Regions from separate parts of the Pseudomonas sp. LBUM1659 genome, predicted to be linked through region 3. Evidence: predicted binding sites of a transcription regulator. Region 3 holds the regulator's gene; each other region holds the start of a gene.
What was found. The regulator sigma-54, encoded in region 3, starts transcription at its own class of promoters, with help from an activator protein. The targets are predictions, from matches to a motif close to ANTGGCATNNANNTTGCTNT.
Positions count from the first base shown of each region.

Region 1 (2,201 bases), 3.0 Mb from region 3:
CCTTGACCACCAAATCGGGAAGATTGGCCAGCACGTGGGACAGTTCAGATGGGTTGCGGCACTGAAATGTCGGCACGTTTTTCAGGATCGGTTCTTCGTCGAGGTAGAAACGGATCATGTCGGTGACAAACGGATACACCGACTTGTCGTCCGCGACCCCGGTGCCGATGGCATTCGCCAGCACCACGTTGCCGGAGCGGTACGATGACAGCAGGCCCGGAACACCCAGCATCGAATCCGGATTGAACGCGAGCGGGTCGAGGAATGCATCGTCGAGGCGACGGTAGATCACATCGACGGCTTTCGGCCCGTCTGTGGTGCGCATGAACACTTTGTCATCGCGCACGAACAGGTCCGCGCCTTCCACCAGTTCAACGCCCATCTCTCGGGCCAAAAAGGCATGCTCGAAAAACGCGCTGTTGAAGCGACCCGGCGTTAACACCACCACGCTCGGATTGTCGATCGGGCTGGAACTTTTCAGGGTATCCAGGAGCAAATTCGGATAGTGATCGATGGGGGCAATGCGCTGCGCCGCGAACAGTTCGGGAAACAGCCGCATCATCATCTTGCGATCTTCGAGCATGTAGCTCACGCCGCTGGGTGTACGCAGGTTGTCTTCGAGCACGTAGTACGTGCCGTCGCCGTCGCGCACCAGATCGACGCCAGAGATGTGCGAATAGATATCCCGATGCAGATCCAGCCCTTGCATTGCCAACTGGTATTGCTCGTTGGCCAGCACTTGCTCGGCAGGAATGATGCCCGCCTTGATGATGCGCTGCTCGTGATAGAGGTCGGCAAGGAACATGTTCAATGCCTTGACCCGCTGAATGCAGCCGCGCTCGACGACCCGCCATTCACTGGCAGGGATGCTGCGAGGGATTGTATCGAAGGGAATCAGGCGCTCTGTCCCCTGCTCGTCCCCATAGAGCGTAAAAGTAATCCCGGCGCGATGAAACAACAGATCGGCCTCGCGTCGCCGTTGTGCCAAAAGCTCGTCAGGCGTTTCGGCCAGCCAACGGGCAAACTCCCGATAATGCGGGCGGACCTGACCGCCGGCATCGTACATTTCATCAAAATAGGTGCGGATCATGCCGTACTCCTTGTCACCCGGACATCTAGGCTTCGCAAGGCCCGTGCCATCGGCATAAACGCTTTTATATCAATCAGTTGGAAATCAACACCGTTAATACCGCACCAATCCTGTGCAGCAAACGCCCCAACTTGATTGCCCCCGCTTCATTACAAGGCGACGTCGTCGCCTATCACCAGCATAGTCAGAGTTGATTTCACTGCCCGCCCGCCGGTGCGGATAATCCGCGCATTCGCTGAAAAACAGTCCGAACTTCCCTTTAGCCGCCTGCTCAGGCGGTTTTTTTTGCGCCGGATTCTTGTTTCAGGATTTTGCCAGAAAGGTTTTGCCGCCCCATAAACTAAAACGGCCAACCCGAAGGTCAGCCGTTAGCGAGTGTCACTGTTCATAAGATTATGCGAGTAGCCCTCGTACCTCCTGCTTGACGCCCCATCCTTCAATGATCCCGCCCAGAGGCTCGACCACGGCCTCAAAACATTGCTCAAAATCGCCGATGTCATCGTAAGTGGCGTACATGACTTTGCTCAGTTCGAGCGCCCATGCGCCGTCGTCGCGCACACTGATTTGCGCATTCAAGGACTCACCACGGTAATGACCTGCTGCTCTGCGGGCCCGCTCCTCGTCGGGAAAAATGGCGTAGAACTCGATGGGATGGAATCTTGAAAAATCGAAACCGCCTTCTTTCATGCGGCGCAGCACCGAGCTGCTGATGTCTTCTTGATAGGCTGTGCTCATGAAACGTCCCCCTCATAGTGATGGATAGACTTTCCGTATTCCCGGCACGCGCAACCGAGTGGTGCGAGCGATGCGGCAACCTCGTTGCCGGTGGGAAGCAAGCATGTAGCTGACAAGACCAGACCTTAGCGATCCGTTCGCTGATCTCGATTGCAGAGTAGCCTCAAGAGAGAGCCGCTGCCAAGGCCTGGATGAGAATGTGACAGGAGATGTTCAGATTGGCGTGATGCCGAGGATTTGTATGCTGTTCTGAGTTTTAAGACTTTTTGCGGTCGCATCGGGAGTTCGCCCTTCCAGATCGTTCAGATCCAGTTCGGCGGCGACAGGAAGGAGTCGGGCCTTGATGAGTTTGGCAGCTTGCTCGTTGTCCGGGCAC
Region 1 is NZ_CP166797.1:4,465,059-4,467,259, forward strand. It holds gene ACA048_RS20145 (circularly permuted type 2 ATP-grasp protein) at 1-1,090, opposite strand, end outside; gene ACA048_RS20150 (ribonuclease E inhibitor RraB) at 1,484-1,825, opposite strand; gene ACA048_RS20155 (hypothetical protein) at 2,039-2,201, opposite strand, start outside.
Region 1: a site for sigma-54 is predicted at 1,122-1,141, ahead of ACA048_RS20145 (circularly permuted type 2 ATP-grasp protein). Genes of this name have one in related genera too.

Region 2 (2,201 bases), 2.8 Mb from region 3:
TGCACCGCGCTGACCGAGTGGGCGAACGCATCTATAACGTGCGCAAGCAAGAACTGCGCGGATTCGACAGCATTTTTCAAAGCTCGAAAGTGATGGCAGCGGTAGTGCGCGAAGCCCGCCGCATGGCGCCTTTGGATGCGCCGCTGTTGATAGAAGGCGAAACCGGCACCGGCAAAGAATTGTTGGCGCGCGCCTGTCACTTGGCTAGCCCTCGTGGGCAATCTCCATTAATGGCGCTCAATTGCGCCGGTTTGCCCGAGTCGATGGCCGAGACCGAATTGTTTGGTTACGGCCCCGGCGCCTTCGAAGGCGCTCGCGCCGAAGGCAAGCTTGGTCTGCTGGAGCTGACGGCGGGCGGTACGCTGTTTCTCGATGGCGTGGGGGAAATGAGCCCGCGCTTGCAGGTGAAATTGCTGCGCTTCCTACAGGACGGTTGCTTCCGGCGTGTGGGCAGTGATGAAGAGGTTTATCTGGATGTGCGGGTGATCTGCGCAACCCAGGTGGATTTGTCCGAGCTGTGCGCGCGAGGCGAGTTTCGCCAGGATCTGTATCACCGCTTGAACGTGCTTTCGCTGCACATACCGCCACTGCGTGAATGCCTCGATGGTTTGACGCCGCTGGTGGAGCACTTCCTCGACCAGGCCAGCCGGCAGATCGGTTGCCCGCTGCCGAAACTGGCGCCGGCCGCGATGGAGCGGCTCAGTCATTACCATTGGCCGGGCAATGTCCGGCAATTGGAAAACGTGTTGTTCCAGGCGGTTTCGTTGTGCGAGGGCGGGACGGTCAAGGCCGAACATATTCGTCTGCCGGATTACGGTGTGCGTCAGCCCCTTGGCGATTTTTCGCTGGAGGGTGGGCTGGATGCGATTGTCGGGCGCTTTGAGAAAGCGGTGCTGGAGCGGTTGTATTCCGAGCATCCGAGCAGTCGGCAGTTGGGCAAGCGGTTGGGGGTTTCGCATACGACCATTGCCAACAAGTTGCGTGAATATGAAGTCGGCAAAGAGCCTGGCTGATTGGCTTTTGTGGTGAGGGGGCAAGCCCCCTCGCCACAGGGTTTTGCGTTGGCTGCAAGGGCCGACAGTTGCCACCCACCGGCATAACACCGCCGGTTTTTCGACTTTGACACAATCCCCCATTCCCCTCTGAAACCCTTCAAGTCCTTTGTTTGCCGGGCCTGGCACCGCCAAAAAAAAGTTGGTCTGCAAATTGCTTATTGCTCCGCAGTACAGCGGTGGGCGGCAAACGTCCGGCATGCAGAGGAAAGAGCGTGGACAAGTACCTTTATGTGGCAATGACCGGCGCCAGCCAGAATGCACTGGCGCAGAAGGCTCATGCCAACAACCTGGCAAACATCTCCACCAACGGTTTTCAGAAGGACCTGGAACAGGCCCGTTCGATGCCGGTGTTTGGTGACAGCTTTCCGGCGCGTGCGTTTGCCATGACCGAGCGCCCGGCCACCGACTTCTCCCCTGGTTCGCTGGTTGAAACCGGTCGCGACCTCGATGTCGCGGTGCAAGGCAACGGCTGGATTGCCGTGCAGACTCCCGATGGCGCTGAAAGCTATGTGCGCACCGGCAGCCTGAACGTGGACGCCCTGGGCGTGCTGCGTGCTGGCAACGGTATGCCGGTGATGGGCAATGGCGGACCAATCGCCGTGCCACCCGAGCAGCAAATCGAAGTGGGTGAGGACGGCACCATCAGCATCCGTGCGATGGGCGAAGGCCCGCGCGTGATGGCTGAAGTCGATCGCATCAAGCTGGTCAACCCTGACCTGAAGAACATGACCAAAGGCCTGGATGGTTCGATCCACACCAAGGACGGCAAGCCGGCGCAAGCCGATTCCGGCGTCAAACTGGTATCCGGGTTCCTGGAGTCGAGCAACGTAAATGCCGTGGAAGAAATGACCTCGGTGCTGGCGCTGGCCAAGCAGTTCGAGCTGCACATCAAGATGATGAACACCGCCAAAGACGATGACCAGGCCATGGCTCGGGTCTTGCAGATCAGCTAATTATCAGAACGTCGCGCCGTAAAACAGGCGCACGAGGAGAATCGAATGCTTCCGGCTCTATGGGTTGCCAAAACAGGTCTGTCCGCCCAGGACACTAACCTGACCACCATTTCCAACAACCTGGCCAACGTGTCGACCACGGGTTTCAAACGTGACCGCGCCGAGTTCCAGGACTTGCTCTATCAGATCAAAC
Region 2 is NZ_CP166797.1:4,701,345-4,703,545, reverse strand. It holds gene ACA048_RS21295 (sigma-54-dependent transcriptional regulator) at 1-1,013, shown strand, start outside; gene ACA048_RS21290 (flagellar basal body rod protein FlgF) at 1,268-2,008, shown strand; gene flgG (flagellar basal-body rod protein FlgG) at 2,054-2,201, shown strand, end outside.
Region 2: a site for sigma-54 is predicted at 1,194-1,213, ahead of ACA048_RS21290 (flagellar basal body rod protein FlgF). Genes of this name have one in related genera too.

Region 3 (2,201 bases):
TTGGTGATCTTGTCGAAATGCCGCTCTAATCGTTCGAGTTTTTCGCCGATGTAGGCGCGCAGGGGTTCGGTCACTTCCAGTTGGTGTCCACTGATGTTGACTTGCATACAGCTTCTCCTTCGTTGCCAGTGCATAAAGCGGTAGATCAAATGATCTACCACTGGAACGCTGTGGCGTGGCTCTACATCAACCGCTTGCGTTCGCTCGAAGGCGCGATCCCGAGGGACTCGCGGTACTTGGCGACGGTGCGGCGAGCCACCTGAATGCCTTGTGCCTCCAGTAAACCAGCGATCTTGCTGTCACTCAACGGCTTTTTCTGATTTTCCGCGGCAACCAGCTTTTTGATGATCGCGCGGATCGCTGTGGACGAGCATTCACCGCCTTCGGAGGTGCTGACGTGGCTGGAAAAAAAGTATTTCAGCTCATAAATACCCCGTGGGGTATGCATGAATTTTTGCGTGGTCACCCGTGAAATCGTCGATTCGTGCATGCCCACTGCTTCGGCAATGTCATGCAGGACCAGTGGTTTCATGGCTTCGTCGCCGTATTCCAGGAAGCCGCGCTGATGCTCGACGATCTGGGTGGCAACTTTCATCAGTGTTTCGTTACGGCTTTGCAGGCTCTTGATGAACCAGCGGGCTTCTTGCAACTGATTGCGCATGAAGGTGTTGTCGGCGCTGGTGTCGGCGCGTCGTACAAATCCGGCGTATTGGGCGTTGACCCGCAGTCGTGGCACTGATTCCTGATTCAGTTCCACCAGCCAGCGTTCGTTGTCCTTGCGCACGATAACGTCGGGAACGACGTATTCGGCTTCGCTGGATTCGATCTGCGAGCCGGGGCGCGGGTTGAGGCTCTGGACCAGTTCGATGACCTGGCGCAGTTCATCTTCCTTGATCTTCATCCGGCGCATCAGCTGGGAGTAGTCGCGGCTGCCGAGCAAATCGATGTAGTCGCTGACCAGGCGCTTGGCTTCGGCGAGCCAAGGCGTATTGGCTGGCAATTGGCGCAATTGCAGCAGCAGGCATTCGCCCAGGTTACGAGCGCCGATACCGGCCGGCTCGAATTGCTGGATGCGGTGCAGGACGGCTTCGATTTCGTCGAGTTCGATGTCCAGTTCCGGATCGAAGGCTTCGAGGATTTCCTCGAGAGTTTCATCCAGATAGCCCTGATTGTTGATGCAGTCGATCAGAGTCACGGCGATCAGGCGATCGGTGTCGGACATCGGTGCCAGGTTCAGTTGCCACAACAGGTGGCTTTGCAGGCTCTCGCCGGCCGATGTGCGAGTAGTGAAATCCCATTCGTCGTCATCGTTGCTCGGCAGGCTGCTGGCGCTGGTCTGGTAAACGTCTTCCCATGCAGTATCGACCGGCAGTTCATTGGGAATGCGCTCGTTCCAGTCACCTTCCTCGAGGTTGTCCACCGTGGGGGCGGTTTCCTGGTAGGAGGGTTCCTGAATGTCGGCGTTGGGTTGCAGCTCGGCTTTGTCGGCCAAGGGGTCGGCGTTGTCGAAGTCGTCGCCCTCTTCCTGGCGTTCGAGCATCGGATTGGACTCCAGGGCCTCCTGGATTTCCTGTTGCAGGTCCAGGGTCGACAATTGGAGCAGGCGGATGGCCTGTTGCAGCTGCGGTGTCATCGTCAGCTGCTGGCCCATTCTCAAGACTAGCGATGGTTTCATGGCAGGGGCTTAACACCTTATTCGCCGGCGCACATGCGCCATCCACTACAGGGCGCCGGAGCGCCAAACATAAGCAAATTATATGCCTGAAACTGAAGTGTTTGCCTAGAGCGCTGTAACAATAAAAACCTGTTGATTTTTACTGTGATAAGCGCTCAGTCGACTAGCCAGACACCTCAACGCTTACAGGCGGAACTCATGGCCCAGATAGACTTCTTTAACCAGGTCGTTGGCCAGGATAGTGGCGGCATCGCCTTCGGCGATCAGCTGGCCATCGTTGACGATGTAGGCGGTTTCGCAGATATCCAGGGTTTCACGGACGTTGTGGTCAGTGATCAGCACGCCAATGCCCTTGGCCTTGAGATGGTAGATGATCTGTTTGATGTCGCCGACCGAAATCGGGTCCACGCCGGCGAAGGGTTCGTCGAGCAGGATGAATTTCGGGTTGGTAGCCAATGCCCGGGCGATTTCGACGCGGCGGCGTTCACCACCCGACAGGCTCATGCCGAGGTTGTCGCGGATGTGG
Region 3 is NZ_CP166797.1:986,846-989,046, forward strand. It holds gene hpf (ribosome hibernation-promoting factor, HPF/YfiA family) at 1-107, opposite strand, end outside; gene ACA048_RS04335 (RNA polymerase factor sigma-54) at 182-1,675, opposite strand; gene lptB (LPS export ABC transporter ATP-binding protein) at 1,859-2,201, opposite strand, start outside.

Region 4 (2,201 bases), 3.1 Mb from region 3:
AGATCAGCGAGCAACTGCTTGAGCGAATCGCCGAACTGCAGACTGCGCAGGCCCGGGGTGTTGGGCGAGCTGACATTGACCGTCACGTAGCTGGCGTGGGCGTAGACCTTGTCCAGGCAAATCAGGTAATCGTCGACCGCGCGCTCAACCGGGGTGTCGAAGTTCTTGCCGATGTTGATGCCCAGCACGCCTTTGTACTTGGCCGCCGCCACGCGGGCCAGCAGGTGATCGACGCCGAGGTTGTTGAACCCCATGCGGTTGATGATCGCCTCGGCTTCCGGCAGACGGAAAATCCGTGGTTTCGGGTTACCCGGCTGCGGGCGCGGGGTGATGGTGCCGATTTCGACAAAACCAAAACCCAGTTGAGCGAATCCGTCGATGGCCGCGCCGTTCTTGTCCAGACCGGCCGCCAAACCCACCGGGTTCGGGAAATCCAGGCCCATGACCGACACCGGCATTTTCGCCGGGGCCTTGCACAACAAGCCGTTGAGGCCCAAACGCCCGCCCGCGCCGATCAGGTCCAGGGACAGATCGTGGGAGGTTTCCGGGGAAAGTTTGAACAACATCTGACGGGCCAGGGTGTACATGGGCGGGTTTGACTCTGGGCTGAAAAGTGGCGGCAATTATAGCCGGGCATCGGGTTGCAGGCGAGGCGCGCGATGAAATCAACGAACGATGGCATATGCCTTGCACCGTCACAGGTATCAGCACTCATGCCAATGGCGGGATGGGTCGAAAGACAACGGCGTCGTCACTGGCCCTTGCTCTGGCAAGCGGCTCGGTACGGCGTTTTTTTATGCAAGGTGCCTGACGATGATTGAAGTTCCAGCCAACCCTCTGGCGTGGGTCAATGGCAGCGATGCCCCGGAAAAGACCGACATCAATCTCGGTTTCATGGCCTTGAGCGATTGCGCCTCGGTGGTGGTCGCCGCGACCCAGGGGTTCGCCCAGCCCTATGGCCTGACCCTGAACCTCAAGCGCCAGTCGTCCTGGGCCAACCTGCGGGACAAACTGGTCAGCGGCGAACTCGACGCCGCCCACAGCCTTTACGGCCTGATTTATGCGGTTCACCTGGGCATCGGCGGTGTGGCCCCGACCGACATGGCCGTGCTGATGGGCCTGAACCAGAACGGCCAGAGCATCAATCTTTCCCACGGTTTGCAGGCGTTGGGCGTGACCAGTCCTGAAGCACTCGACCGCCATGTGCACCAAACTCGCCCAAAACTTACCTTCGCCCAGACATTTCCCACCGGCACCCACGCCATGTGGCTGTATTACTGGCTGGCGAGCCAGGGCATACATCCATTGCAGGATGTCGACAGCGTAGTGGTGCCGCCGCCGCAAATGGTCGCGCACCTGCAAGCCGGGCGTATCGACGGTTTTTGTGTCGGGGAACCTTGGTCCGCCAGCGCGGTGCAACAGAATCTCGGCTTTACCCTGGCGACAACCCAGACCATCTGGCCCGATCACCCGGAAAAAGTCCTCGGCTGCACCCGTGCCTTTGTCGAGCAGTACCCCAACACCGCGCGGGCTTTGGTGATGGCGACCCTGGAAGCCAGCCGGTTTATCGAGCAAAGCACGGAAAATCGCCGCAGCACCGCACAACTGTTGAGCGCGCCCGACTACCTCGATGCGGCCCTCGACTGCATCGAACCGCGCCTGCTGGGCGATTACGCTGACGGTCTGGGCCATCGCTGGCAAGACCCGCACGCGTTGCGCTTCCATGCCGGCGGCGAGGTCAACGTGCCTTACCTGTCCGACGGCATGTGGTTCATGACCCAGTTCCGGCGCTGGGGATTGTTGCGCGACGATCCGGATTACCTCGGCGTGGCCCGCCAGATCCAGCAATTGGCGTTGTACCGCGAAGCCGCCAGCGCTGTCGGAGTCGCCGCCCAGTATCAGGACATGCGCAGCAGCCAGTTGATCGACGGCAAAGTCTGGGACGGTTCCGACCCGGCCGGTTATGCCCACAGTTTCAAGTTGCACGCCCTGAGCGACAGCTCGCACCGATTCGCCCAGCGCTGACAGGAGACTGCGAAATGCTGCGTATCCTGCTGATCAATGACACCGCGAAGAAAGTCGGTCGATTGAAAGCCGCCCTGACCGAAGCCGGGTTCGAGGTGATCGACGAATCGGGCCTGACCATCGACCTGCCCGAGCGCGTCGAAACGGTGCGTCCGGACGTGATCCTGATCGATACC
Region 4 is NZ_CP166797.1:4,397,337-4,399,537, forward strand. It holds gene ACA048_RS19830 (quinone-dependent dihydroorotate dehydrogenase) at 1-587, opposite strand, end outside; gene ACA048_RS19835 (CmpA/NrtA family ABC transporter substrate-binding protein) at 814-2,025, shown strand; gene ACA048_RS19840 (ANTAR domain-containing response regulator) at 2,040-2,201, shown strand, end outside.
Region 4: a site for sigma-54 is predicted at 675-694, ahead of ACA048_RS19835 (CmpA/NrtA family ABC transporter substrate-binding protein). Genes of this name have one in related genera too.